DNA from 3 places in the Cellulosimicrobium composti genome. Region 3 is predicted to be linked to each of the others. Evidence: riboswitches for the same ligand, from Rfam matches in the RefSeq annotation. Region 3 holds a riboswitch; each other region holds the start of a gene.
What was found. A riboswitch is a leader RNA that binds a small molecule or an ion and turns the genes downstream of it on or off. The one in region 3 is predicted to bind S-adenosylmethionine.
Positions count from the first base shown of each region.

Region 1: it holds a riboswitch for S-adenosylmethionine, as region 3 does, so the genes downstream of both, GYH36_RS17525 (methylenetetrahydrofolate reductase) here and GYH36_RS03115 (LLM class flavin-dependent oxidoreductase) in region 3, are expected to answer to the same signal.
Region 2: it holds a riboswitch for S-adenosylmethionine, as region 3 does, so the genes downstream of both, GYH36_RS08405 (aminotransferase class V-fold PLP-dependent enzyme) here and GYH36_RS03115 (LLM class flavin-dependent oxidoreductase) in region 3, are expected to answer to the same signal.

Region 1 covers NZ_JAAFAN010000086.1:726-10,242, reverse strand. The annotation lists gene GYH36_RS17560 (sensor histidine kinase) at 1-557, shown strand, start outside; gene GYH36_RS17555 (LytR/AlgR family response regulator transcription factor) at 554-1,399, shown strand; gene GYH36_RS17550 (heavy metal transporter) at 1,396-1,914, shown strand; gene GYH36_RS17545 (sodium/solute symporter) at 1,911-3,437, shown strand; gene GYH36_RS17540 (ATP-binding protein) at 3,655-4,920, shown strand; gene GYH36_RS17535 (hypothetical protein) at 4,949-5,212, opposite strand; gene GYH36_RS17530 (alpha/beta fold hydrolase) at 5,261-6,205, opposite strand; SAM riboswitch class I at 6,338-6,440, shown strand; gene GYH36_RS17525 (methylenetetrahydrofolate reductase) at 6,532-7,596, shown strand; gene metE (5-methyltetrahydropteroyltriglutamate--homocysteine S-methyltransferase) at 7,630-9,517, shown strand, end outside.
Region 2 covers NZ_JAAFAN010000022.1:24,460-33,976, forward strand. The annotation lists gene GYH36_RS08385 (MaoC/PaaZ C-terminal domain-containing protein) at 1-4, shown strand, start outside; gene GYH36_RS08390 (GNAT family N-acetyltransferase) at 115-726, opposite strand; gene GYH36_RS08395 (CsbD family protein) at 818-991, shown strand; gene GYH36_RS08400 (GNAT family N-acetyltransferase) at 1,063-1,710, opposite strand; gene GYH36_RS08405 (aminotransferase class V-fold PLP-dependent enzyme) at 1,823-3,256, opposite strand; SAM riboswitch class IV at 3,292-3,407, opposite strand; gene GYH36_RS08410 (hypothetical protein) at 3,453-4,010, opposite strand; gene GYH36_RS08415 (rhodanese-like domain-containing protein) at 4,286-4,777, shown strand; gene GYH36_RS08420 (O-succinylhomoserine sulfhydrylase) at 4,774-6,024, shown strand; gene GYH36_RS08425 (DUF6226 family protein) at 6,140-6,847, shown strand; gene recC (exodeoxyribonuclease V subunit gamma) at 7,079-9,517, shown strand, end outside.
Region 3 covers NZ_JAAFAN010000006.1:87,681-97,197, forward strand. The annotation lists gene GYH36_RS03095 (amino acid ABC transporter permease) at 1-249, opposite strand, end outside; gene GYH36_RS03100 (GNAT family N-acetyltransferase) at 255-860, opposite strand; gene GYH36_RS03105 (DUF1684 domain-containing protein) at 857-1,762, opposite strand; gene GYH36_RS03110 (NtaA/DmoA family FMN-dependent monooxygenase) at 1,805-3,193, opposite strand; gene GYH36_RS03115 (LLM class flavin-dependent oxidoreductase) at 3,210-4,364, opposite strand; SAM riboswitch class IV at 4,665-4,784, opposite strand; gene GYH36_RS03120 (TetR/AcrR family transcriptional regulator) at 4,955-5,653, shown strand; gene GYH36_RS03125 (MMPL family transporter) at 5,709-8,384, shown strand; gene GYH36_RS03130 (alpha/beta hydrolase) at 8,455-9,423, opposite strand.

The sequences.
Region 1 (9,517 bases), on a different contig from region 3:
CGTTCATCAGCACCGACCCGGAGCGGGCGCGCGACCTCGTGCTCGACTTCGCCGACTTCACGCGGTACTCGTTCCGCGGCCGGGGCGACTTCACGACGCTCGCGGACGAGCTCCGCTCCATCCACTCCTACGTCGAGCTCGAGCGGGCCCGGTTCGGCGACCGGCTCACCGTGACGCTGCAGATCGCCCCCGAGTCGCTGACGACGGTCATCCCGTTCCTGTCGGTGCAGCCGCTGGTCGAGAACGCCGTCCGGCACGGCCTGGAGCCGCAGGAGCGCGGGGGCACGATCGTCATCACGGCGCGCGACGAGGGCACCCAGACGGAGATCACGGTCGAGGACGACGGCGTCGGCATGGACCCCGCGGCCGTGCACGAGCTGCTCACGTCGCGCGGCACCGCGCACGTGGGCCTGCGGAACGTGGACACGCGCGTGCGCCAGCTCTACGGCGACGACCACGCGCTCGACATCGAGACCGCGCCCGGCTCGGGCACGCTCGTGCGCCTGCGCGTGCCCCGGTCCCAGCCGCTGCACGAGACGGAGGTGAGCGTGCCGTGACGGTCCCCGACCGGTCCCGCCCCGCGGAGGGCGGTCCCGCCGCCGCGCTCGACGTGCTCGTCGCGGACGACGAGCGTCCCGTGCTCGACGAGCTCGTCGCCCTGCTGCGGCGCGACCCGCGCGTGCGGAGCGTGCACGGCGTCTCGTCCGGGTCGGAAGCCCTGCGCGAGCTCTCGACGCGCGCCGTCGACGCGGCGTTCCTCGACATCCACATGCCGGGCCTGACGGGCCTCGACCTCGCCCGCGCGCTCTCACGCTTCGCGGACCGGCCCGCCGTCGTGTTCGTCACCGCGGACGAAGCGCGCGCCCTGGAGGCGTTCGACGTCGAGGCCGTCGACTACGTGCTCAAGCCGGTGCGCCGCGAGCGCCTCACGCGCGCGGTCGACCGCGTCGTCGAGCGCGTGGCCGACCGCACCGCCTCCGGGCGCTCGCCCGACGGCGCAGGGTCGGCGCCCGCGAGCGCCGCACCCTCGGCGCGGGGCGGGCGGTCGGCGCCGCCGGAGGACGAGACGGTCGTCGTGACGGTGGGCACGACGACGCGGGTCGTGCGGCGCAGCGCCGTGCGGTGGGTGCAGGCGCAGGGCGACTACTCGCGGCTCGTCACGGACACCGAGCAGTTCCTCGTGCGCGAGGCGTTGTCCGACCTCGAGGAGCGGTGGGCGCCCGCGGGGTTCCTGCGCGTGCACCGGTCCTACCTCGTGGACCGCAGCGCCGTGACGGCCGCGCGGTTCGGCGGCACGCAGCCCGCGCTCGTGGTCGCGGGGCACGAGGTGCCGGTGAGCCGCCGCATGGTCCCCGCCGTGCGCGAGGCGCTGCTCGGGCCGCACCGGGGACCGTCGTGACCGGGCCCGGCCCCTCCCCCGACGACGGACCTCCCCGGCCCCCGGACCGCGCGTCGGACCACCCCGGGGACGGCCGCCTGCCCGCCCCCGCGCCGACGCCGCGCCCGGCGCCGCGCGTGCGCGTCCGCTCGACGGACCCCCCGCCGGGCGGCACGGACCCCGCCCGGGCCGTGGCGCCGTCGGGCACGCCCCCCGACCGCACGGACGACGCCGACGACGGCGCGAGCCACTACACGCGCGGGCTCGTGCGGGCGCAGCTGCGGCTCGGGCTCGCGTGCGTGGTGTCGTTCCTCGCGGTCGTCGCGCTGCTCACCCTCACCATGTCCGCGGTCCCCGCGCTCGACCAGGTCGTCGTGCTGGGCGTCCCGCTCCCCTGGCTCGTGCACGCCTACGGGTTCTACCCCGTGATCGTCGCGTTCGGCGTCGTGTTCGCCGTCGCCGCGGCGCGCAACGAGCGCCGGTACGCCGCGCTCGCCGACGGCGCCGCCGGCCCCGACGACGGCGGTGCGCCGTGAGCACCGCCCTGCCCCTCGTGGGCGTCGCGCTGCTCCTGCTCGCGACCGGCCTCATCGGGTTCTACGGCCTGCGGGTCTCGCGCACCACGAGCGACTTCTTCGTCGCGTCGCGGACCGTGCGCCCCGTGTGGAACGCGGCCGCGATCAGCGGCGAGTACCTGTCCGCCGGCACGTTCCTCGGGCTGTCCGGCCTCGTGCTGCTCTCGGGCGCCGAGGCGTTCTGGTTCCCCGTCGGGTACGCGGCCGGGTACCTGCTCGTGCTGCTGTTCGTCGCCGGGCCCCTGCGCCGCAGCGGCGCCTACACGATCCCCGACTTCGTCCACGCCCGGCTCGACTCCGTCGTCGCGCGCCGCGTCACGAGCGTCCTCGTGCTCGTCATCGGGTGGCTCTACGTGGTCCCGCAGCTCCACGGCGCCGCGCTCGTCATCACCGCCGTCGCACCCGTGCCGCCATGGGTCGGGTCGGTCGGGATCGCGGTCGTCGTGAGCGCCGTCGTCGCGGCGGGCGGCATGCGCTCCATCACGTTCGTCCAGGCGTTCCAGTTCTGGGTCAAGCTCACCGCGCTCACGCTGCCGCTCGTGCTCGTGCTCATGGCGCTCGGCGGCGCGTTCGAGCCCGGCGGCGCCGCCGTCACGTTCGACCCGGCCACCGTGTTCCCCCACGACGCCGGGCCGGGCGGCCTCGACGCGTACGCGACCGCGTCGCTCCTCCTCGCGCTGCTGCTCGGCACCACCGGGCTGCCGCACGTCCTCGTGCGCTTCTACACCTCGCCCGACGGCGGGTCCGCGCGCCGCACGACCGTCGTCGTGCTCGTCATGATCAGCGTCTTCTACATGGTGTCGAGCACGCTCGGCCTCGTGGCCCGGGTCGTCGCGCCCGACCTCGCGCGGCCCGGCGTCGCGGACACCGTGGTGCTCGAGCTGCCCACGCGCCTCGTCCCCGGTCTCGGCGGCGAGATGCTCGCCGCGCTCGTCGTCGCCGGGGCGTTCGCCGCGTTCCTCGGCACGTCGTCCGGTCTGGTCGTGGCACTCGCGGGCGTCGTGAGCCAGGACCTGTTCGGCGGCACCGTGCGCTCGTTCCGCTGGTCGGCGGTCGCGTGCACGCTCATCCCGCTCGCGTTCGCGCTCGTCACCATCCCCCAGGGCCTCGTGACGAGCGTCGGGACGGTGTTCGTCTTCGCGGCGTCCGCGCTGTCGCCCGTGATCCTGCTCGGCGTGTGGTGGCGCGGCCTCACCGCGCGCGGCGCCGTCGCGGGCATGGTCGTGGGGTCCGTCCTGTGCGCGACGGCGCTGCTCGCGTCGTCCGCGCTCGTCGCCTCGGGGTACGGCGCGGGCCCGGCCGGGGAGACGGCCGGCGGCCTCCCCGGGGTCGTGCGCGCCTTGCTCGCCCAGCCTGCGGCGTGGACGATCCCGCTCGCGACGGCGACCGTCGTCGTCGTGTCCCTGCGCGACCGCCACGGCCCGCCGCTGCGCACCGACCGCTTCCTGCGGCGCCTGCACGTGCCGGAGCGCCGCCGGTCGTGACCTCCGGCAGACCGGCAGGGTGAGGACGCGAGCACCCGGAACGCCCGGGGCAGCAGGGTCTGGGATCTGTCGTGTGGCGTGCCTGAAATTTGTAGCGTGGAGAGCCTGAAATTCGTAGCGTAGAAGTCCTGAGATCTGTAGCGTAGGAGGCCGAGGAGCCTCCGAGTCGGTTTCCTACCGGGGCGGGAGCACGCGAGCACCAGGGAGCCGATCAGTGATGGACTACCGCAGGCGCGTCATCGACGACGTGCTCGACGAGCTTGTCGCAGAGCTGCCGGCGATCGAGCTCCACGGGCCGAAGGGCGTGGGAAAGACAGCCACCGCGCAACAACGCGCCCGTACCGTGATGCGCCTGGACGATCCTCGCGAACGTGAGCTGTTCGCCAGCGACCCGGCACGAATCCGCGCCGCAGACCACCCGCTGCTCGTGGACGAGTGGCAGCGGGTCCCGGAGTCGTGGGACGTGGTCCGACGAGCGGTCGACGACGGCATCGGGACCTACCTGCTGACCGGCAGCTCCGTCCCCCTCGAAGCACCCGTCCACTCGGGCGCAGGCCGGTTCGTCACGTTTCGCATGCGTCCCATGAGCCTCCTGGAGCGAGGGTTCGCAGAACCCACCGTCAGCCTCGGCGACCTGCTGAACGGGTCTCGGCCCGAGATCACCGGGTCGTCGAGACACGGCACACGTGACTACGTCGACGAGATCGTGCGTTCTGGGTTCCCGGACATCCACGGCCTCGCACCGCGCGCCCGGCGGCACCGGCTCGAGGGATACGTCGACCTGATCGTCACGAGGGCGTTCCCCGAGCAAGGACTCGTCGTGCGTCGCCCCGGCGTCCTGCGCGCGTGGCTCACCGCCTATGCAGCCGCGACGTCGACGACTGCTACCTACCAACGAATCCTTGACGCCGCCACACCCGGCCTCTCCGAGAAGCCCGCTCGGAGCACCGTGACCGCGTACCGCGACGTGCTCGAACAGCTCTGGATGCTCGATCCCGTCGAAGCGTGGCTCCCGGGCCGGAACCACCTCGCCCGGCTCGCACGCGCACCCAAGCACCAACTCGCGGACCCCGGTCTCGCCGCCCACCTGCTCGGTGCAGACCAGTCCGCGCTTCTCGGGGGCGGCGAAGGCCCTGTCCCCAACCTCCGCGACGGGACCTTGCTCGGATCGCTGTTCGAACACCTCGTCACTCTGGACGTCCAGGTCTATGCCGAACGGTCCGAGGCGCGGGTACGTCACCTCCGGACGGCCGACGGCGCGCACGAGATCGACATCATCGTCGAGCGTCCGGACGGCCGGGTCCTGGCGATCGAGGTCAAGCTGGCGACCACGGTCACGGACCATGACGTCCGGCACCTCACATGGCTGCGCGACAGGATCGGCGACGACCTGCTCGACACGGTCGTCGTCACCCCCGGCCCGCACGCCTACCGCCGCAGGGACGGGGTCGCCGTGGTGCCGGCCGCGTTGCTCGGCCCCTGAACGCCGCGCGCCGCCAGGATCGGCGCTCTCAGATCCAGCGCGCGCCGATCTCGTCGTGGAGCTGCTGCGTCTTCTGCACGCGCAGGACGCCGTCCTCGACCGCGACCTCCAGGCCGACCTCCCGCGCGATCGCGACGATCGCGTCGCGCTGCTCCGGGTGGTCGTCGGCGTCGCCGCCGTCCCAGAGCTCGAGCCACCGGTCGGTCGGGTCGTCGCTGCCGGAGTCGGCCCACACCCGGCAGATCCGGTCGAGCTCGTCCTGGGTCATCGGGCGGGTCGGGGTCGCGTACACGGCGGGCTCCTGTGCTCGCTCGGCGTCGGTGAGAGGTCGTGGCTCACCCTAGACCTGGGCCGGCGCGTCCGGCGCGTCGGTTCCCGCCGACCCGGCTGCCCGCCGCGCGGCGGACCCCGCCCGCTCGAGCGCGTCGTCGACGAACGCGGCGAGGAGCGCGGCGACCTCGCTGCCGTGCGTCTCGAGCAGGAAGTGGCCGGCGTCATAGACGTGCACCGCGAGAGTCTCCATGACCTCGTGGTAGGCGAGGACCTCGCGGAGGTCGAAGAACGTGTCGAACCGCCCCCAGAGGACCAGGCATGGGGGCTGGTGGCGCCGGTGGTACGCGGCGATCGCGGGGAAGCGTGCCACGTGCGAGCGGTAGTCCGTGAAGAGCCGGAACTGCAGCTCGGTCATGCCCGGGCGCGACAGCCGCTCCCAGTCGAGGTGCCACGACTCGGGCGGGTGAAGCTCCTGGACGCTCGGAGGCGATCCGGCGAGGTACTGGTCCCGGGTCCCTTCGAAGGTCAGCCAGTCCGGGAGCGCCGCCCGGTTCTCCGGGGTCGGGTCGGCCCAGAAGCGCCGGGCCGTGTCCCACGCGTCGTTGAGGCCTGCGTCGTGGGCGTTGCCGTTCTGCACGACCAGCCCCAGGACACGACCCGGGTCGCGCATCGCCAGCGAGTAGCCGACGGGGGTGCCGAAGTCGGTGACGTAGAGGACGTAGCGCTCGATCCCCAGGCTCGCGACGAGCGCCTCGGTCACGTCCGTCAGACGCTCGAACGAGTACTCCTCGGGCGGGAGCGCGTCGGAGAAGCCGAATCCCGGCAGGTCGGGGGCGACGACGTACGCGTGGTCGGCGAGCACCGGCATCACGTCCCGGAACGAGTGGGACGAGGCGGGGAAGCCGTGCAGGAGCAGCACCGCGGTGGACGATCGCACCCCGGCCTCGCGGAAGTGGACCCGCACCCCGTCGACCTCCCGGGAGAGGTGCCGCGGCTTGGACGAGTGCTTCATCGGGCTCCTCCTGAGCGCTCCGACCGACAGGTCGTGGCCGTCCGTACCGCCCATCATAGGAACGGCGCCCCAGCGGGCGTCTCAGCACGCGAGCACCCTCGACCGCATGGCGGAAGCGCCGTAGGATCGTGCCAACCATCCAGAGCGGTCGAGAGTCCTGGCTCGACGACACCGCAGCAACCCGCCGACGGAAGCCTCCCGAGGACAAAGGTGCTAACGCCAGGGTCGATGGAGTGACGCATGGTCTCAGAGGCATCCTTCGTGCACCGTCCGGGCCGCCCGTGCCCGGCGACGGTCGCGCACGCACGCACCCCCGGGGCGACGTCGTGAGCGTCGCGGACGCCGTCGGGCAGGCGCACGGCGGGGCGGCACGGCCGACCGTGTCGTTCGAGCTCATGCCGCCGCGCCGCCCGGACGCGGCGCCCAAGTTCTGGGAGACGGCGCGCCGACTCGTCGCGACGCACCCCGACTTCGTGTCCGTCACGTACGGCGCGGGCGGGACGGACCGCGCGACCGCGCGCCAGGTCGTCGGGCGCCTCCTCCAGGGCACGCCCGTGCTGCCGATCGCGCACCTCACGTGCGTCGGCGCGTCGCGCGAGGACGTCGAGGAGGTCATCTCCGACTTCCTCGACGAGGGCGTGCGCAGCTTCCTCGCGCTGCGCGGCGACCCCCCGCGCGACCAGCCGGACTGGCAGCCCGCGCCCGACGGCGTCCGGTCGTCGACCGAGCTCGTCGCGCTCCTGCGCGAGGTCGAGGCGTCGCGCTGCGCGTCCGACCCGGCCGTCGCGCTGCGCGGTGCGGCCCGCCCGCTGACGATCGCCGTCGCGACGTTCCCCGACGGCAACCCGGCCGCCCGCACGACGCGCACGCAGGAGGTGCGCCGCCTGTGGCAGAAGCAGCAGGCGGGCGCGAGCTTCGCGATCACGCAGCTCTTCTACGACGCGTCGTCGTACACCCACTTCGTCGCCGAGGCCCGCGCGGCCGGCGTGACGATCCCCATCCTCGCCGGGCTGCTGCCCACGACGGAGCCCGTGCGGCTCCGCCGCGTCGAGGAGCTCACGGGCGTGCGCGCGCCCCAGCACCTGCTGGACGCGCTCGACGCCCTGCCCGACCCGGAGGCGCAGCACGCCTACGGGATCGCGTACTCGGTCGACCTCGCGCAGCGCGTCCTCGATGCCGGTGCGCCCGGTCTGCACGTGTACACCTTCAACAAGCACCGCGCCGCTCTTGACCTGCTCGAGGGTGTCCACCTCGGCGGCGGGTCGCGCGGGACCGGCGGCAGCACCAGCGCTGCCGCGGCCCCGCTCGTCCCGGACCTGGCCAGCGGGCCGTGGGTCACCGGCACCTCCCTGCCCACGACGGGCGCCGCCACGCACGGCACGCCCGTCTGACCGGTCCGCGAGGACCAGCAAGAGGTTTCGATCATGGCCACTTCCCTACCCTTCCCTACCCAGATCCAGGCCGGCTTCCCCGCCGGCACCGTGCTCGGCTACCCCCGCATCGGGCGTCGCCGCGAGCTCAAGAGGGCCGTCGAGGCGTTCTGGGCCGGCACGACGTCGGACGACGCGCTCGAGGCCACGGCCCGCGAGCTGCGGCTCGCGACCGTGCGCCGGCTCGTCGACCTCGGCCTCGGCGCCGACGACGCGTCCGTCCCCGGCTCGTTCTCCTACTACGACCAGGTGCTCGACGTCGCCGCCCTCCTCGGGGCGGTCCCGTCGCGGTTCGCGCACCTCGCCGACGCCGACGGCCGCCTCGACCTCGCGGGCTACTTCACCGTGGCACGCGGCCAGGGGGACGACGCCCCGCTCGAGATGACCAAGTGGTTCGACACGAACTACCACTACCTCGTGCCCGAGATCGGCCCGGACACCCCGATCCGGTTCGTCGACGACCGCGTCGTGCGCGAGTTCGTCGAGGCGAAGGAGGCGGGCGTCGTGACGCGGCCCGTCGTCGTCGGGCCCGTGACGTTCCTCGCGCTGTCCAAGGCCGCCGACGACGCACCCGCCGGGTATTCGCCGCTCGACCGCCTCGACGACGTCGTCGCCGCCTACGCCGACCTGCTGCGCGCGCTCGCCGCCGCGGGGGCGCCGTGGGTCCAGCTCGACGAGCCGATCCTCGTCACCGACTCGGCCGACGTGCCGTTCGCCGACCTCGCCGCCGCGGTGGAGTCCGCGTACCGCGCGCTCGCGACCGACCTCCGCCCCGTGCCGGACCCGGGGTCCTCACCGGACCCGTCCTCGAGCCCCGCCGCGACCCCGGGTTCGGCGCAGGACGCGCGGCCCGCGATCCTCGTCGCGACGCCGTTCGGCGGGCTGAAGACGTCGCCGGACGCCGACGGCGCGACCTTCGACTTCCTGGCGACCCTCGCGGGCACGGACGTCGAGGCGGTCGCGATCGACGCCGTCCGTGCGGACCTTCCGGACTCGCCGTACGACGACCTCGTGTCGAAGACGCTCGTCGTCGGCGTGATCGACGGGCACAACGTGTGGCGTGCCGACCTCGCCGCGAGGCTCGAGGTGCTCGATGCCGCGCGCGGCCTCGGGGCGGGCGCCGTCGCCGTCGGCACGTCGACCTCGCTGCTGCACGTGCCGCACGACGTCGAGGACGAGACCTTTGCCGAGCCCGGCACGGCGTCGGGCACGACGCTCGACCCGCGCCTGCGCGACTGGCTCGCGTTCGCGGACCAGAAGGTCGGCGAGGTCGCGACGCTCGCCCGCGCGCTGACCGAGGGTCGTGAGGCCGTCGCGGACCAGATCGAGGCGTCCCGCGCGGCCGTGGCGTCGCGCGCGGAGGCGAGCGGCGTCGTCGTGCCCGCGGTGCGCGAGCGTGCGGACGCACTGACGGACGCGGACTTCGCGCGCGGCGACCACGCCGAGCGCGCGGCCGCGCAGGCCGAGCGCCTGAACCTGCCGCCGCTGCCGACGACGACGATCGGCTCGTTCCCGCAGACGCCCGAGATCCGCCGCGCCCGCGCGCTGTGGACGAAGGGCGAGCTCTCCGACGCGGACTACACGACCGCGATGCGCGAGGAGATCGCGCGCGTCGTCGCGCTCCAGGAGGACCTGGGACTCGACGTGCTCGTGCACGGCGAGCCCGAGCGCAACGACATGGTGCAGTACTTCGCGGAGCACCTCGACGGGTTCGCGGTCACGGCGAACGGCTGGGTGCAGTCGTACGGGTCGCGCTGCGTGCGGCCGCCGATCCTGTGGGGCGACGTCACGCGGCCCGCGCCGATCACGGTCGAGTGGTCCGCGTACACGGCGTCCCTCACCGAGAAGCCGGTCAAGGGCATGCTGACCGGCCCGGTGACGA
Region 2 (9,517 bases), on a different contig from region 3:
CTGACCGCCCGCCCCGCCCCGGGCCGAACACGGGGTTGGTGTCGTCTTCGTCGGGACAACGACACCAACCCCGTGCTCGCGGCCGTGCAGGCTCGTTCTCGGCGCGCGGCCCCTTCAGGCGGGGCGGGCGAGGCGGGCGAGCAGTCCGTCGCGGACGGCGGGCCACTCGTCGACGAGGACGGAGAAGTAGGCGGTGTCCTGACGCGACCCGTCGGGGGCGACGCGGTGGCTGCGGAGCACACCCTCGGGCACTGCGCCCAGGCGCCGGATCGCGGCGACGGACCGGGAGTTCCGCGCGTCCGCCCGGAGCGCGACGCGCGCCACGCCCAGGTCCTCGAACGCGTGCCGCAGCAGGAGGTACTTGCACGCCGGGTTCGTCGTGCCGCCCCACCACTCGCGCGCGTAGAACGTCGAGCCGAGCTCGACGCGGCCCTGCGACGGCACCCACTCGTAGAGGGACGTCGACCCGCGGACCGCCGGGACGTCGTCGGGCAGCGCTCCGGTCGCCCCGGCCCCGTCCACCCCGACGACGGCGAACGCGAGCCGACCGGGCGCGGCGACGGCGTCGCGGACGTACGCGGTCATCGCCTCCGTGCCGCGGGGCACGGCGCTCGCCATGCCGGCCCAGAGGCCGTCGTCGACGATCGCGCCGAGCGCCGCGGCGTGCCGTTCGGCGAGCGGTTCGAGGCGGACGCCGAAGCCTTCGAGGGTGGTGTCGTGCTGCACCCGCACATCCCACCACACGCGTTGCTGCCGACGGCGTGCGAGCGGGCGGACCCCTGCCTACGGTCGGGCGGTACCGACGAGAGGAGCACCCATGGGACTCGGAGACAAGGCCAAGCACGCCGCCGAGGAGGCGGGCGGCAAGCTCAAGGAGGGCGCGGGCAAGGCCACGGACAACGAGCGCCTCGAGGCCGAGGGAAAGACCGACCAGACGAAGGCCGACCTCAAGCAGGCCGGTGACGACGTCAAGGACGCCTTCGACCGGTAGTCCCGACCGTCGAGCGCTTCGCGAGGGTCCCGCTCCGGCGGGGCCCTCGCGGCGTCTGCGGCCCGGTCGCGCTACGACGCGGCGAGCGGCTGCGCGAGCCCGCCGAGGGCCGGCGCCAGGACGGGGACGACGCGCGGGGCGGTGATCCGCTCGAGCAGGCCCACCTCCACGCCGGGCCACTCGGGCGCGAGGACCGAGAACATCACGGAGTCGGCGCGCGTGCCGTCCGGCGCGGCGCGGTGGCCGCGCATGACGCCCTCCTCGTAGGCGCCGAGGCGGCGCATCGCGCCGAGCGAGCGCTCGTTGCGCGCGTCGACGCGGAACCCCACGCGGTGCACGTCCCACGTCTCGAACGCGTGCCGCATGAGCAGCCACTTCGTCACCGGGTTGACGAGGCTCCCCCACGCCGTGCGGGCGTAGAACGTGCGCCCGATCTCGACCCGCCGGTCCACGAGCGACAGGTCGCGGAACGCGGTGCTGCCGAGCACCGCGCCGGGTCGGCCGTCGGCGTCGACCGCGCGCACGACGAAGCCCGTGAGGTCGGGCGCGGCACGCGTCGCGGCCACGAGCTCGGCCATCCCCGCGACCCCGAACGGCATGGGGACGCTCATGCCTGACCACATCGCCTCGTCGACGAGGCCGGCCAGCGTCTCAGCGTGCTCCGGGGCCAGCGGTTCCAGCCGGAACCCGTGCCCCGAGAGGACGACGTCGTGCAGCACAGCGCATATCAGTGCACACGCGGAACACCGCGCCAAGAGGGTCGAGCGACGCGGTGGACAACGCTCGGCGACGGCCCGGTGAACGCGCTGCGCCGCGGTCCGAGGACGCCGGTCAGACGGCCGGTCCGCAGCCCGCGGCGTCGGCGAGGAAGCCCGCCGCGGCGGTCGCGAAAAGGCCCTCCAGACCGGAGCCCGCGGGCACGGGACGGGGGTCGTCCGCGACGGCCCAGCAGCCGTCGACCACCTCGTACCGCGCCGCCGGGCCCTGCTCGACGTACGCGCGCACCGCCTCGACGAGGCGCACGACGTCCGCCCCGGTCGTCCCGACGCCGACCGACGCGCGGATCGCGCCGGCGTCGTACCCGAGGCGCGCGAGCAGCGGGTGGGCGCAGAACCGGCCGTCGCGCACGCCGATGCCGTGCTCGGCCGAGAGGTAGGCGGCGACGAGGCCGGGGTCGTGCCCCTCGACGGAGAACGTCACGACGCCCACCGGGTCGACGGCGTCGTCCCAGACCCGCACGACGTGCACGCCCGGCACCGCCTCCAAGCCGTCGACGAGCGCCGCGCGGAGCGTCGCCTCGTGCGCGTGCAGGTCGGCCGGGTCGAGCGCGCCGAGCGCGTCGCACGCGGCCGCGAGCGCCGCGGCGCCCACGACGTTCGGCGACCCGGCTTCGTGGCGCGCGGGCGCCGTCTGCCACTGCGTCCCGGTCACGGCGACCTGGCGCACGGCGCCGCCGCCCGCGAGGTATGGCGTGCCCCCGTCGAGCCAGTCGCGGCGCCCAACGAGCGCGCCCGCGCCGAACGGCGCGTACGTCTTGTGTCCGGAGAACGCGACGTAGTCCACGCCCGAGTCCGCGAGGGAGAACCCGCGGTGCGGCACGAGCTGGGCGCCGTCGAGCACGACGCGCGCTCCGGCGTCGTGCGCGATCCGCACGACGTCCGCGACGGGCAGCGACTCGCCCGTGACGTTCGACGCGCCCGTCACCGCGACGAGCGCGTACGGGAAGCGCGCGAGCTCCGTGCGCAGCCCCGACAGCGTCTCCGCGACGGACGCGCCGCCCGCGAGGACGGTCGCGCCACCCGTGCGCTGCCACGGCAGGAGGTTCGCGTGGTGCTCGACGTCGAGGACGAGCACGCGCCCGGGCGTGCCGTCCGCGTTCGCCGGGACGCAACCCGCGAGCAGGTTGAGCGAGTCGGTCGTGTTGCGCGTGACGACGGTGACGTCGTCCTCGCGCGCGCCGACGAACGCACCGATCGTGCGGCGCGACGCCTCGTAGAGCGCCGTCGAGACCTGGGACAGGTAGCCCGCGCCACGGTGCACGCTCGCGTAGAGCGGCAGCACCTCGGTCACGCGGTCCGCGACCGACCGCAGGGCCGGCGCCGACGCGGCGACGTCGAGGTTGGCGTACGGGACTCTGCGGCCGTCGACGAGCGGGACGAGCGTGTCCCCGCCGACGACGGGCAGGAGGGCGGGCGCGTCGGCGAGCGCCGCGAGGTCAGGGGCCGGGGCGTCCGTCGGACACGAGACGTCGGCGAGAGCAGTCATGGCACAGTCCTCCGAGGGCGGTCCGGGGACGGTGATCCCCGCGCTTGCCACGCGCCGGTCGGCGTGCGGCCTGGTCGTCACCCGGGGCACCCCGCCGCGAGAGGAGGGTTGCCGGCCAGCAAACCGGGGTTTCACGCTGGCACTCATGACCTGCGTCCCAGGATGTGCGCGCGGGACGCCGCGTGTCAACCGGTGGTCACGGCGTCTCGGATTGCGGGACGCAGTCGGCGGGTGGCGGGTCCACAGGCCAGCCGCTCTCGTCGACCGCGAACGACTCGAGCACGTCGCCGGTGCGCGCGTCGAGCACCACGACCGAGTCGGCCGGCCACCGCGCCGGGTCGCCCGGCGGCGCCGTGGGCGGGCGCTGGAGGCGCACACCGCGAGCGTGCGCCTCGATCACCGCACCCGTGCGGGTGCTCGCGAGCACGACCTCCGGGTGTGCGTCGGCGTAGGCGTCGCACGCCTCGCCGTTCCCGTCCGAGCTCCACCAGCCCTCGTATCCTCCGACGACGAGGTCAGCGAGATCGATCGGCTCACCTGTCTCCGCGTCGAGGGCAGCGCGGGTGGGGAAGGGCGAGACGAGGTCCTCCTCGGGTTCGACCTGGACCACCCGCGGCCGCTGGGTGGACAGACCGGCGCCGTCCCCCACGACGGCCACCTCGGCCACCGCCCGCGGCACCTCCTCGCCCTCGGGCGCCGTCCACAGCAGGACGACACCCGCCACGACCACTCCGGCGACCGCGGCCGCGGCCACCGCACGTCCTCGCGCGATCCGCACCGATCCCCCAGCCCGCCGGGACCCCCGCCCGGCCGCGGCCACGTTAGCGCGACCGTCCGACGTCGGGCACCCCGGCCTGCGGGCCGCTCCCCGAGACGGGCGTTCCGCGCGTCGGACACGTGGCGTACGATCCCGAGCAACCATCCGGAGCGGCCGAGTGACGTGGCACGTCGACGCCGCAGCAACCCCCCGGTCCGTCGCGAGGCGGCCGGGCGCAGGGTGCTACTGCCACGATCGATGGAGGAGGACTCATGAGCGACCAGTCCCAGCAGACGTCGGCACCCAGGCCGGCACCGCCCGACGCCCGACCCGCCGTCGGCTACGCCGGCGACCTCACCCCGCAGCAGGCGTGGGACCTGCTCGCGAGCGACGAGCGGGCCGTCCTCGTGGACGTCCGCACCGAGGGCGAGTGGCGCACGATCGGCGTTCCCGACGCCACCGACCTCGGCCGCGAGGTCGTGTTCGACGAGTGGGTGACCCCGGCCGGCCCCAACCCCCGGTTCGTGGACCAGCTCGTCGAGGCCGGCCTGACGCCGGGCGAGGAGCGCCCCGTCGTGTTCCTGTGCCGCTCGGGCCAGCGCTCGATCGGCGCCGCGCGTGCCGCGACCGCCGCGGGGCTCGGGCCGTCGTACAACGTGCTCGAGGGCTTCGAGGGCGCGCAGGGCTTCTCGGGCCTGCGCGACGTCGAGGGCTGGAAGGTCCGCGGCCTGCCGACGACGACGTACGACGAGGCGGCGCGGTGAGCGCGTCCCTGCCCGGGAGCGTGCCCGGCGGCTCCGGCCGCAAGCCCCTGCCCGCGACCGCCCGTCCCGCAACGCTCGCCGTGCGCGGCGGCCACGCGCGCACCGACTTCCAGGAGACGTCCGAGGCGCTGTTCCTCACGCAGGGCTACACGTACGACCGCGCGGCCGACGCCGAGGCCGCGTTCAAGGGCGAGCTCGACCGGTTCGTGTACTCGCGCTACGGCAACCCGACCGTGCACACGTTCGAGGAGCGCCTGCGCCTCCTGGAGGGCGCGGGGGCCTGCTACGCGACGGCGTCCGGCATGTCCGCGGTGTTCACGGCGCTCGCCGCGCTCGTGGGCTCCGGGTCGCGCATCGTCGCGGCGCGCGCGCTGTTCGGGTCGAGCCTCGTCATCTTCGACGAGATCTTCGCGAAGTGGGGCGTGCGCACGGACTACGTCGACGGGCACGTGCTGTCGCAGTGGGAGGAGGCGCTCTCCACGCCCGCGGACGTCGTGTTCTTCGAGACGCCGTCCAACCCCATGCAGGACATCGTCGACGCGCGGCGCGTGAGCGAGCTCGCGCACGCCGCCGGCGCAGTCGTGGTGCTCGACAACGTGTTCGCGACGCCGCTGCTGCAGAAGCCGCTGGAGCTCGGGGCGGACGTCGTCGTGTACTCGGCGACCAAGCACATCGACGGCCAGGGCCGCGTGCTCGGCGGGGCGATCCTCGGGACGGAGGAGTTCGTCCACGGGCCCGTGCAGACGTTCGTCCGCAACACCGGCCCGTCGCTCTCGGCGTTCAACGCGTGGGTGCTGCTCAAGGGACTGGAGACGATGCCCGTGCGTGTCGCGGCGCAGAACGCCGCCGCACAGCAGGTCGCGGAGGCGCTGGAGCAGCTCCCCGGAATCGGGCGCGTGCGGTACCCGTTCCTCGGGTCGCACCCGCAGCGCGAGCTCGCGCAGTCGCAGCAGAGCGGCGGCGGGACCGTCGTGACGTTCGACCTCGCCGTGCCCGAGGGCACCGACCCCGAGACGGCGAAGAAGCGCGCGTTCACGTTCCTGGACGCGCTGCAGGTCGTCGACATCTCGAACAACCTCGGCGACGCGAAGTCCCTCGTCACCCACCCGGCCACGACGACGCACCGCAAGCTCGGCCCCGAGGGTCGGGCCGCCGTCGGGATCGCGGAGACGACCGTGCGCCTGTCCGTCGGGCTGGAGGACCCGCTCGACGTCATCGAGGACGTCGAGCGGGCGCTCGACGCCTGACCCTCCCGCCGAGCATGTGCTTGTGGCCCGTCCCGGCGTCGGGACGGGCCACAGGCGCATGGTCGGCTGGCAGAAAGCGCATGCTCGACGGCGGCGGTCGCCCTAGCCTGACGGCGTGACCGCCTACGTCCGCCCGCCGGTCCCCCGCCAGGTGTTCCACGACGCCGACGGGGCGCCGTTCGAGTACGGCGGACGTTGGGACCACCTCGACGGCCCGCCCGAGGACACGTACTCCGTGGACTCCCACCCGGAGCGGTTCGCTCCGGTCGTCGACGTCGCCGACGCGCTCGTGCGGCACCTCGCGGCGACCTACGTCGTCACGGTCGAGGACGTCGACCTGCGCGACGCCGACCTGGCGCCGCACACCGCGGACACACCCGCGCACCCGGTGCTCGCGGGGGCGCACGACGTCGGTCCGGGCGCCGTGCGGGCAGTGCGCCTCACGCCGATGTCCGACGACGCCGCGCCGCTGACCCTCGTCGTCACCGGCTACCCGAGCGTCGTGGTGCGCGCCGGGGTGCTGCACGAGGACAGGTTCCCGTCGTGCGGCTGCGACGCGTGCGACGAGACGGCGGAGGGTGCCGCCGAAGGGCTCGAGGACCTCGTGCTGGGCGTCGCAGGGGGTCTCTTCTCCGAGGGGGTCAGCGGACCGCGGTACCTGCTCGGCGAGTCCTGGGTGCGCTACGCCCTCGAAGGACCCGACGGGCGCCGGGAGTCGGGCGAAGGGCAGCGGAGGCTCGCGCGGGCCGTCGCGGCGGCGGCGCACCGCCGGCTGGCGTCCCTCCCCGGCGGCCGCTGGCAGCCCTGGCCCGTCGCGGACTGACCCCCTCGCGCCGAGCATGCGGTTGTGGCCCGTCCGGGCGCCGGGGCGGGCCACGACCGCATGCTCGGCGGGGCGCCTGCTCGGTCGGCGGGGCGCCTGCTCGCGCGGCGGGACTGGGCACCGCTGTGGACGACGGTTCGACGCTGTGGGACGCACCTCGTAGCCTCCTCGTAGCGCCCGGCCACCGGCGGGGCGCGACGACCGGTCCACCACCACCGACAGGGGTCCTTCGTGCTGCACGTGCACCGCTCCGAGCGTGCCGAGGCGCTCGTGGCGCCGCTCGCCGCCGTGCTCGCCGAGGCCCCGGAGGACCCGTTCACCCCGGACGTGGTCGCGGTCCCGACGCGCGGGGTCGAGCGCTGGCTCGCGCAGCGGCTCTCGCACCACCTGGGCGCGGGCGAGTCGTCGGGCGTCTGCGCCAACGTGGACTTCCGCGGGCCGCGCCGGCTCGTCGAGCAGGTGGTCGCCGACCTCACCGACCTCGACCCCGACGACGACCCGTGGCGCCCCGAGCGGCTCGCCTGGTCGGTGCTCGAGGTGCTCGACGCGCACCTCGCAGAGCCGTGGGCGGCGCCGCTCGCGCGCTACGTCGGCGACCCGGGCGACGAGGTGCGCCGGGCCCGGCGCCTCACGCTCGCGCGCCGGCTCGCGGACCTCCTCGTCGACTACGCGCGCCAGCGCCCCGAGGTCGTGCTCGCGTGGTCGTCGGCGTCCCCGACCGGTCGGGCGTCGGACGCCCCGGACGACCTCGCGTGGCAGCCCGAGCTGTGGCGCCGCCTGGTGGACCGTGTGCCCGCCACCGACCCGGCGCGTCGCGTCGCGGAGGCGGTCGCGGCGCTGCGCGCCGACCCGGACGCCGTCGACCTCCCGTCGCGCCTGTCCGTGTTCGGACCCACGCGCCTGCCCGAGGACGAGCTGCGGGTCCTGCGCGCGCTCGCCGAGCACCGTGACGTCCACGTGTGGCTCGTGCACCCGTCGCCCGCGCTCTGGGCGAGCGTCGCGGACCACGCAGGGCGGACGACGGCGGACGAGGACCGGGCGCGGCGCGCCGACCTGCCGACGCTCGCGCGCCACCCTTTCCTCGCGTCCACGGGGCGCGACGCGGTCGAGCTGCAGCTCCGGCTCGCGGGCAGCGGGGCGCGCGAGCACCACCACGAGGCTGCGGCCGCGCCGGCGACGCTGCTCGGCGCCCTTCAGCGCGCGCTGCGGTCCGACGACCCGGACGCCGCGCACGTGCTCGACCCGGGCGACCGGTCCGTGCAGGTTCTCGCGTGCCACGGCCGGGCGCGGCAGGTCGAGGTGCTGCGCGAGACGCTCGTCGGGCTGTTCTCCGCCGACCCGACGCTCGAGGCGCGCGACGTCATCGTGCTGTGCCCCGACGTCGAGACGTTCGCCCCGCTCGTCACCGCGACGTTCGGCGCCGTGCCCGAGCTCGGCGACGACGCCCACCCCGGCCAGCGCCTGCGCGTCAGCCTCGCCGACCGCGGCGCGGGCACGACGAACCCGGTGCTCGCGCTGCTCGCGATGCTCCTGCGCCTCGCCGACGGCCGCGTCACCGCGTCCGAGGTGCTCGACCTCGCGGCGAGCAGCCCGGTGCGACGCCGGTTCCGCTTCTCCGACGACGACGTCGACCGCCTGCGCGGGTGGGCCGTCGAGGCGGGGGTGCACTGGGGTGAGGACGGCGAGCGCCGGACCCGCTTCGGCATCGACGGCCACGTGCGCCAGGGCACGTGGGACGCGGCGCTGGACCGCATCCTGCTCGGCGCGGCGATGGCCGACGAGGACGCGCGGTTCGTGGGCCCGGCGCTGCCGCTCGACGACGTCGGGTCGACGGACGTGGACCTCGCGGGCCGCCTCGCGGAGCTCGTCGCGCGGCTCACGGAGATCCTGCGCGGTCTCGACGGCGTGCACCCGCTCGCGCACTGGCTCGACACGCTCGACCGCGCGGTCACGCTCCTCGCCGAGGCGCCGCCGACGGAGGCGTGGCAGGTGGGCTCGGCCAGGCGCGTGCTGGGCGACGTCCGCGCGGCGGGCGCAGCGCACGGCGGGGTCGCGCTGCGGCTCGCGGACGTGCGCGCGCTCCTCGACGACCGCCTGTCCGGGCGCCCGACGCGCGCCGGTTTCCGCACGGGTGCGCTCACCGTGTGCTCGCTCGAGCCGATGCGCTCCGTGCCCCACCGGGTCGTGTGCCTCCTCGGCCTGGACGACGGCGTGTTCCCCCGGACGGCGGCGCCCGCGGGTGACGACCTGCTCGCCCGGCACCCCGAGATCGGCGAGCGCGACGCGCGCAGCGAGGACCGGCAGATCTTCCTCGACGCGGTCGCGGCGGCCGGCGACCACCTCGTCGTCGTGCACACGGGCGCCGACGAGCGCACCGGCGCGCCCCGCCCGCCCGCCGTGCCCGTCGCGGAGCTGCTCGACGCGCTCGACCGCCTGGCCACGACGCCCGACGGCCGTCCCGCGCGCGAGCACGTCGTCGTGCAGCACCCGCTGCAGACCGTGGACGAGCGCAACTTCACGCCGGGCGCGCTCGGGGTGCCCGGGGCGTTCAGCCACGACGACGCCGCGTTCGCCGGTGCGGTCGCGGCGCGCCGCGAGCGCCGGGCCGTCGGGGCGCTGGTCGCGGCCCCGCTCGCCCTTCCCGGGGCGGCCGGTGGCGCGGAGGGCGTC
Region 3 (9,517 bases):
GGGCCACGTGAGGTAGGTCGCGACGACGTCCCACTCCCAGCGCTCGTTCGTCACGAGCGAGCTGACGACCATCGCGAGCAGGACCGCGACGACGGCCGTCGCGGCCCACCGTCCCGGGTGCCGGGCGGGGACGATCCGCAGGCTCTCGAGCGGCAGCGCGTCCTCGACACCCGGGCGTCCGTCCGGGTCGGCGGGGTGCCGGCCGGACGGCGGCGCGAGCTGTCGGGACTCGTCCTGCGGGAGCGACACGGTGCTCACGGCGCGACCTCCAACCACTTCTCGAACGCGAGCGGGCCGATCTCCTCGGGGTCGGTCCCGGTGTCGAACAGGGGCGTGTAGCCCGTCCCGAGGTACAGACCCGCGGCCTCGGGCTGGCGCGGGCCCGTCGTGAGGTACACGCGCCGGTACCCGCGCTCGGCGGCGCGGCGCTCGAGCTCGGCGATCACGACGCGCGCGAGCCCGCGGCGACGGTGCGCCGAGTGCGTCCAGATGCGCTTGAGCTCGGCGGTGCGCACGGCGGGCGTGCCGTCGGGGCGCCGCGCGGACGCGCGCGCGAGGCGGGCGGGGTCGCCGACCTCGGGCTCGGTCCGGCGCCGGAACGCGCCGCCCGCGACGGGCGCGCCGTCCTCCAGCACGAGCACGAGATCGCCGTGCGGCGCCGCGAACTCGTGCGCCGGGTAGTGCTCCATCTCGGCGCGGAGCTCCTCGGCCGTCAGGACGCGCTGGTACCGCGTCCAGTACTCCTGGGACAGCTCGTCGAGCAGCGGCCGCACGAGCGGGTCGTGCATGGCGACGGACCGGATCTCGCGCGCTCGCCGGGCCGCCCCCGGGGCGGCTGGGCGCGCGGCGACCGCGGTCATCGTGGCGCCCTCTCGCCCGCGGTGACCGCGAACGGCACGTGGTTGCCCTCGACCGGCGCGGGGCACGTGCCGTGGTCGCTGAACGCGTACGGGAGGTTGATCGCGCGGTTGAGGTCGAGCCGCACGCGGCCCGTGGTGCCCGGCGCCACGTCCGCGTCCACCGTCAGCACGCGCCACGGCGCGACGTCGTCCGCCTCGTCGCTGAACAGCAGCGCCGCCCCGCCGCCCGGCGCGCCGGTGAGGACGAGCGTCGCGGCGCGCCGGCCGCCGTCGCGCTCCACCACGAGGTCGACCTCGCCGACGGCGCGCGCGTGGTGCACGAGGCCGGGCCGCGCGGCGCCGACGACGACGGGCCGCGACGCGTCGTACCAGCGCACGTCCGCGTCGAGCACCCAGGCGGGGTCGTGCGCGAACGTCGGGACGCCGTCGAACGCGAGCCGCGCGGGCGCGAGCGGATCGCGCAGGCGCACCGCGTACCGGCCCGTGCGTCGCACGACCTCGACGGCGACCTCGCGCGTCTCGCCCGACGCGCCGTCGTGGACGCCGGCCGGGGCGTCCGTCGGAGCGGGCGCGACCGGGTCACGACCGTCCGGCAGGAACGTGCCCGCCACGGACGAGCCGCCCTCCGTGACGACGACGGTCGTCACGTCGTCCCCGGTCGCCGTGCGCACGGCGCGGCCCTCGCTCGCGCGGTGGTGCGCGCCGTCGGCGTCGGCCCACCAGAGACCGGGCACCCCGGGCAGGGCGGCGGGCTCCGCCGGGAGCCAGTGGTACGCGACGAGGCTCAGCCAGCCGTGCGGCGGGCGCAGCGCCTCCTCTCGCTCGGCGTGCCACGCGGCCCAGGCCGCGGCGTCGGGGTTTGCGGTGACGGCGCCCGTGGCGGTCAGCGTGCTCGTGCTCATGGGTCCTCCGGGGTCGGTGCGGTGGGTGGGCGGGGCGATGCGTCAGCCGACGAGCTCGGCCGCGGGCTCGTCCTCGGCGGCGGACGCGGCGCCGGGCCGGGCGAGGCCGAGGTGCTCGCGCAGGGTCGTGCCCTCGTACTCGGCGCGGAACGAGCCGCGCTCCTGCAGGAGGGGGATCACGCGGTCGAACACGTCGTCGAGCCCGCCCGGGGTGAGGTGCGGCACGAGGATGAAGCCGTCCGACGCGTCCTCCTGGACGTGCCGGTCGATGTCGTCCGCGACCTGTTCGGGCGTGCCGACGAAGCCGCCGCGCGAGGTCACCTGGATGACGAGCTCGCGGATCGACCAGCCGTTCGCCTCGGCCTGCTCGCGCCAGGCCGCGGCGACCGCCGCCGGATCCTTCGCGTGCCGCACCCGGCCGCGCGTGATCGACAGGTTCTCGGTGTCGGGGTCGACGTCGGGCAGCGGGCCCTCGGGGTCGTACCCCTCGAGGTCGCGGCCCCACACCTGCTCGAGGAACGCGATCGCCGTCGGGCCCGAGACCTGCTGGAGCCGGATCTCCCGGGCGCGCTCGGCGGCCTCGTCCGGGGTGTCGCCCAGCACGACGACCGTCGCGGGGAGGATCTTCAGCGAGTCCCGCGAGCGCCCGTGCGCGGCGAGCCGGCCCTTGACGTCCTCGTAGAACGCGCGCCCGGCGTCGAACGTCGAGTGCGCGGAGAACACGACGTCGGCGGTCGCGGCGGCGAAGTCGCGACCGTCGGCGGAGTCGCCGGCCTGGAACAGGACCGGGTGGCCCTGGGGACCGCGCGGCGTCTCGAAGAGGCCGACGACGTCCGCGTACGTCCCGTGGTGCGTGACGGGCCGCACGGCGCCGGGACGCAGGAAGTCGCCGGTGATCCGGTCGGCGAGGACCGCGTCGTCGTCCCACGAGTCCCACAGGGCGCGCGCGACCTCGACGACCTCGGCGGCGCGCGCGTACCGCTCCGCGTACGGCAGGTAGCCGCCGCGGCGGAAGTTCGCGCCCGTGAAGGCGTCGGGGCTCGTCACGAGGTTCCACGCGGCGCGGCCCTCGGAGAGCAGGTCGAGCGTCGCGAACTGCTTCGCGAGCTCCCACGGCTCGTTGAACGTCGTGTTGATCGTGCCCGCGAGCCCGAGGCGGTCGGTCACCGCCGCGAGCGCCGCGAGGACGGGCAGCGTGTCGGGGCGTCCCACGACGTCGAGGTCGTGGATGCGGCCCTTGTGCTCGCGCAGGCGCAGGCCCTCGGCGAGGAAGAAGAAGTCGAGCTTCGCGGCCTCGGCGCGGCGCGCGAGGTGCTCGAACGAGGAGAAGTCGATCTGGCTGCCCGAGCGCGGGTCGCTCCAGACGGTCGTGTTGTTGACGCCCGGGAAGTGGGCGCCGAGGTGGATCTGCTTGCGGGGTCGGGTGCTCATGGGGGTCCGTCCGGGCTCAGGCGATCGCCGCGTAGCGGTTCGCGGGGTGCGGGAGGCCGAGGGTGTCGCGCAGGGTCGTGCCGGGGTACGCGGTGCGGAAGAGGCCGGCGCCCTGCAGGAGGGGCACGACGCCGTCGACGACGGCGTCGAGGTCGGTGCTCAGCGACGACGGCCGCAGGAGGAAGCCGTCCGCCGCGCCCGCGCTCGTCCACTCCTCGACCGTGACGGCGAGGTCGCGCGCGGTGCCGACGTGCGTGAGCGAGTCGGTGTCCCACGAGACGCCCTCGAGGTCCTCGAGGAGGTCGAGGCGCGCCTGCGCGCTCGCCCGCGTGTCGCCGACGACGACGTACGCGTCGACGAGCACGCGCAGCGCGTCGGGGTCGCGCCCGGCGTCGGCGGCGGCGTCGCGCACCCGGGCGCGCAGCGCGACCGCCTCGTCGCGCGTCGCCGCGCGGACGCGCACGACGTCGGCACGGCGGGCCGCGAGGTCGAACGACGCGGGCGAGTCGGCCCGCACGACGACGGGCGGCTGGCCCTGCGGCGGCCGCGGGGTGATCGACGGGCCCTTGACCGCGAACCGGATGCCCTCGTGGTCGACGTAGTGCAGCTTCTCGCGGTCCACGAACCGGCCGGTCGCGACGTCGCGGATCTCGGCGTCGTCCTCCCACGAGTCCCACAGCCGCGTGACGACCTCGACCGCCTCGTCGGCCTCGGCGACGGCGTCGGGCTCGTCCTGCGCGGCCTTGCGGCCGAACGCGGCGGCCTCGGCGGGCGTCGTCGACCACCCGACCTGCCACCCTGCGCGGCCGGAGCTCACGTGGTCGATCGTCGCGATCGCCTTGGACACGTGGAACGGCTCGGTGTGCGTCGTCGTCACGGTGGGGACGAGGCCGACGCCCGCGCTGCGCGGCGCGAGGCGCGAGGCGACGAGCGCGGCGTCGAGCCGGCCTCGCACGGTCCCGGTGCGGCCGGGCCGGAGCGTGAACGCGTCGTCGAGGGTGACGAGGTCGAGCAGGCCGCGCTGGGCGGTGGCGACGAGCTCGACGAGGCGCTGGGCGTCGAAGAGGCGCTGCGCCTGCGAGCCCACGGTCCGCCACGCGGCGGGGTGCGCGCCGGCGTCGGTGAGGTCGACGCCGAGGTGGACGGTGCGGGCGGGGGCGGTGTCGGGCATCGCGGGATCCGTTCTCGGTCGGGCGCCGGGCGCGCTCGGGGCGCGGCCGGGTGCCGGAGGGTGGGCAGGGGTGTCCCGCCGCGCGGCGGCAGGGACGGGACCGGGGAGGCCGGAGGGACCCGGTCGGGGGCGTGCGCGCGGGGGCGCGGCGTCAGGGGGTGGGCGTCAGCGACGACAGGTGGCGCGCGCGGGACCCGCGGTCACGGGCGGACAGGGGCACGTCGGCGCGTGCGGGGTGCTCACCGCGGTGCTCGACTCTCGCCGGTCCATCGTCCGTCTCCTTCGTGCCCGTCTCCGGGCTCCGCGTCGTTGCCCCGCGCCGCGCTCCGCGACGCGAGACCTGGTCCTCACCCGGGGCACCCCGCCGCGCGGGAGGGTTGCCGTCCGACGAGCCGGGGCTTGGCGTCGGAGCTCATGACCGTGTCTGGTGGCCGAGGTGCTCGACCTCGGTTGCGCGGGAACTTACGAGCGCCCTGCGGGGGTGTCAACGCACCGTCGAGACCTTCCCACATACTGGACTTAATCGGTCGACTTTGAGCTTCCGGGCCGTAACGTTGCACCAAGTGCATCGATGCACCTAGTGTCATCGGGTGCCCCTGGCCCCCGACCCCGCCACGACCGACGCGTCGTCCGAAGCGACCACCGCGTCGTCAGGCGCGCCCGCCGGCGTCGACCGCCGCGCCGCGCTGCGCGCCCGGCACCACCGCGCCATCGTCGACGCCGCGGCCGCGCTCATGGCGGAGAAGGGCGGCTCCCGCTTCACCGTCGACGAGCTCGCGGCGCGCGCCGACGTCGCCCGGCGCACCGTGTTCAACCACTTCGCGTCGCTCGACGACGTGGTCGTCGAGGTGTGCGAGGACGTGCTGGGCGCCGTCGTCGACGCGCTCGGCGCGAGCGCCGCGGCCCCCGGCACCGACCGCGCGACGCCGCTCGACGACCTCACCGCCGCGCTGCGCGGCACCGACCTCGTCGGCCCCATGGCCTCCCTGACGCGCGCCCTCGGCGGCGGCGCGAACGAGCCGACGCCGCGCGTCACGACGATGGTCGTGCGCGCGTTCACCCACCTCGCCGAGCGCCTGGTGGCCGAGACCACGCGCCGCCACCCGCACGTCGACCCGCTCGAGATCGAGCTGCTCGTCGGCGCGCTCATGGCGGGCCTCATGGTCATCCAGCGTCGGTGGTGGGCCGCGACCGGCGCCGCCGACGACGATGCCTCGCGCCGCGTGTGGGCCGCACTGCTCGACGGGCTCGTCGAACGCACGCGCGCCGGCTGGGCGACCCGCGCCTGACGCCCACCCCCGCACCTGTCACCACCCCGGACCGGACTCCCACCGAAGGACTCTCATGGCCGAACTGCTCTACCGCCTCGGGCGCGCGTGCGCGCGCCGCGCGCGGACCGTCCTCGCCGCGTGGCTCGCGGTGCTCGTGCTCGCCGGGGCGGCGTTCGTCGCGTTCGGCGGGACGCTCGCGAGCAGCTTCTCGATCCCCGGGACGCCCACCGCGGACGTCACCGAGCGGCTGCAGACCGCGCTGCCCGAGGCGTCGGGCGGCACGGGCACGATCGTCCTCACGACCGAGGACGGCGCGCCGTTCACGCCCGAGCAGGAGGCGCAGGTCGCCGACCGGTTCGCCGCGGCCGAGGACGTCGACGGCGTGGAGTCCGTCGTCGACCCGTTCGCCACGCAGACCGAGCTCGCCGACCAGCGGCGGCAGGTCGAGGACGGCCGCACCCAGATCGCCGCGGGACGCGAGCAGATCGAGGACGGCCGAGCACAGCTCGCCGCCGGGCAGGAGCAGCTCGACGCGGCGCGCGCCCAGCTCGACGCGGGGCAGGAGCAGCTCGACGCCGCGCGCGCACAAGCCGAGGACGCGGGCGCGCTCGCGCAGGTCGGGCCGCAGCTCGACGCCCAGCAGGCCGAGCTCGACGCCGGGCGCGCCGAGCTCGACACGCAGGTCGCCGCGCTGGAGAAGCAGGTGGCCGCGCTCGAGGACCAGAGCGCGACCCTCGAGGAGCAGTCGGCGCAGCTCGAGCTCTCCGCGCCGCTGCTCGACATGGCGGCCGACATCCGCCTCGTCTCCGAGGACGGCAGCGCCGCGGTCGCGAGCGTGGTCTTCAGCGAGCCGAACCTCAGCATCGAGCAGGAGACCAAGGACGCCCTCGTCGCGGTCTTCGACGAGCCGGTCGACGGCGTGCGGGCCGACTTCTCCTCCGACATCGCGCAGGGCGTGCCCCAGGTGTTCGGCGTGGGCGAGGCCGTGGGCCTCGTCGTCGCAGCCGTCGTGCTCGTCGTCATGCTCGGCACGCTCGTCGGCGCCGGGCTGCCGATCCTCACGGCCCTCGTCGGGGTCGGCATCGGCGCGCTCGCCGCGATGTCGCTGTCCGGCGTCGTCGAGATGTCGTCCGTGACCCCCGTGCTCGGGCTCATGCTCGGACTCGCCGTGGGGATCGACTACTCGCTGTTCATCGTCAACCGGCACCGGCGCCAGCTCAAGCAGGGCGACGACCTCGCGGAGTCGATCGCGCTCGCGAACGGCACGTCGGGCAACGCGGTCGTGTTCGCCGGCGCGACCGTGCTCATCGCGCTGCTCGCGCTCAACGTCACGGGCATCCCGTTCCTCGGGCTCATGGGGACCGTCGGCGCGCTGTGCGTCGCGATCGCGGTGCTCATCGCCGTGACCCTCACGCCCGCGCTGCTCGGCATGATCGGCCCGCGCATCCTCAGCCGCCGCGAGCGCGCCGCGCTCGCCGCGCTCGCCGGGCCCGCCGCGACGACGGGGGCGTCGGCCGGGACCGCGTCGTCGGAGCCGGGCGCAGCGGGCGGCCTGCCCGCCGCGGAGCCCGTGCGCCCCATGTCGACCGTCCGCGCGGTGGGGACGGCCCTGCTCGCCGTCGTCGCGCTCGGCGTGATCGCCCTGCCCGCGCTCGACCTGCGGACCAACCTGCCCGACGGCTCGTCCGAGGCGCACGACTCCACGCAGTACCGCGCGTACTCGACCGTCGCCGAGGAGTTCGGCGAGGGCACGAACGGGCCGCTGCTCGTCGTCGCCGACCTGCCGGGCGAGCCGACCGAGGCCGAGGCGCTCGAGTACCAGGTGGGCGTGGCCGAGGAGCTGTTCGCGCAGGACGACGTCGTGGCCGTCGCGCCGATCGGGACGTCCGAGGACCGCACGGTCGCGGCGTTCCAGGTGATCCCGGCCGAGGGCCCGACGAGCGAGTCGACCGAGGAGCTCGTGCACGCGCTGCGCGCCCTCGAGCCGCTCGACGGCGAGGTCACGCTCGGCGTCGCGGGCTCGGCCAGCGGCAACATCGACATCTCGGAGAAGCTCGCGCAGGCCCTGCCGATCTACCTCGCGGTCGTCGTCGGGCTGTCGCTCGTCATCCTCGTGCTCGTGTTCCGGTCGATCTTCGTGCCGGTCGTCGCGACGCTCGGGTTCATCCTGTCGTACTTCGCCGCGCTCGGCGGGGTCGTCGCGATCTACCAGTGGGGCTGGCTCGCGGGGGTGTTCGGCGTCGAGACGCCGGGCCCGATCCTCAACTTCCTGCCCACGATCCTCGTCGGCATCCTGTTCGGCCTCGCGATGGACTACCAGCTCTTCCTCGGCTCGGGGATGCGCGAGGCGTACGCGCACGGCGCCCCCGCGCGCGTCGCGATCGTGCAGGGCGTCCGCGCGGGCCGGGCCGTGGTGACGGCCGCGGCGATCATCATGATCTCCGTCTTCGGCGGGTTCGTCTTCTCGCACAGCGCGATGATCCGGCCCATCGGGTTCGCGCTCGCGTTCGGTGTGCTGGTCGACGCGTTCGTCGTGCGGATGCTGCTCGTCCCGGCGCTCATGCACCTCGTGGGCGACAAGGCGTGGTGGCTCCCCCGCTGGCTCGACCGCATCCTGCCCGACGTCGACGTCGAGGGCGCGGCCCTCGAGCGCCGCCACCCGCACCACCACGACGGCCCGGGGGCCGACGCCCCGGACGCCGCGGCCACGGACCCGGACGCGACCGAGCCGGAGCCCGCGCGCCGCTGACCCACCCCGCCGGACCCGCCCGCTCCCCGCACCGCGCCGCGGACGGGGAGGGGCCGGGGTCCGGCGGCCGTCAGGCGTCGTGCGGGGCGAGCGCGCGGCGCAGCGCCGCGAGGCGCGTGCCGACGATGCGGCGGCTCAGCTCCGCGTCGGGGACCATCGCCTCGCTCCCGTGGAACGCGCCCGGGTACACGTGGAGCTCGGTCGGCACGCCGGCGGCCAGCAGCGCGGAGGCGAACGCGACGTCCTCGTCGCGGAAGAGGTCGAGCTCGCCGACGTCGACGAACGTCGGGGGCATGCCGGCGAGGTCCGTCGCCCGCGCGGGCGCCGCGTAGGCGTCCGCCGGACGCCCGGCCAGGTACCACTCCCACGCCTCGACGTTGAACGCGCGGTCCCAGACGAACCCGCCGAGATCGGCGAGCTCGCGCGACGACGGCGTCTCGTGCCGGTCGTCGACCATCGGGTAGACGGCCATGAGGAGGCGGATCGCGGGCCCGCCCAGGTCGCGCGCCCGCAGCGCCGTCGCGATCGCCAGCCCGCCGCCGGCGCTGCCGCCGAAGACCGCGAGCCGCGCCGCGTCGAACCCGAGCTCGCGCGCCGAGCCCGCGACCCACCGCAGCGCCGCGTAGCAGTCGTCGGCGGCCGCGGGGTACGGGGACTCGGGCGCGAGGCGGTAGTTGACCGAGACGACGACGGCGCCCACCGCCTCGGACAGCCGGCGGCACAGGTCGTGCTCGGACTCGAGGTCGCCGAGCCACATCCCGCCGCCGTGGACGTGGAGGATCACCGGCAGGTCGCCCGCCGCACGCGCCGGCCGGTAGACGCGGACGCGCAGCGCCGGGGCGTCGTCCGGCCCGGGAACCACGCGGTCCTCGTGCTCGACGTCGTACGCGCCGGGCGGCGGCGCGACGGACCCGCCGATCAGCGCGAGCGCGGCACGGCGCTCGTCGACGTCACCCGTGCCTCCGCGCGCCGGCACGACGCCGGTGAGCGCGGCGACGACGTCGCGGTAGGCAGGATCGACACGGTCGGCGAAGGTCATGGGCGCTCCGGAGGAGACGGAGGGGCGGGGTACGACGGAGGGCGCCGTCCCCGGCGCCCTCCGTGCAGGTGTGGTTCGGCCGCGAGCCGGCCCG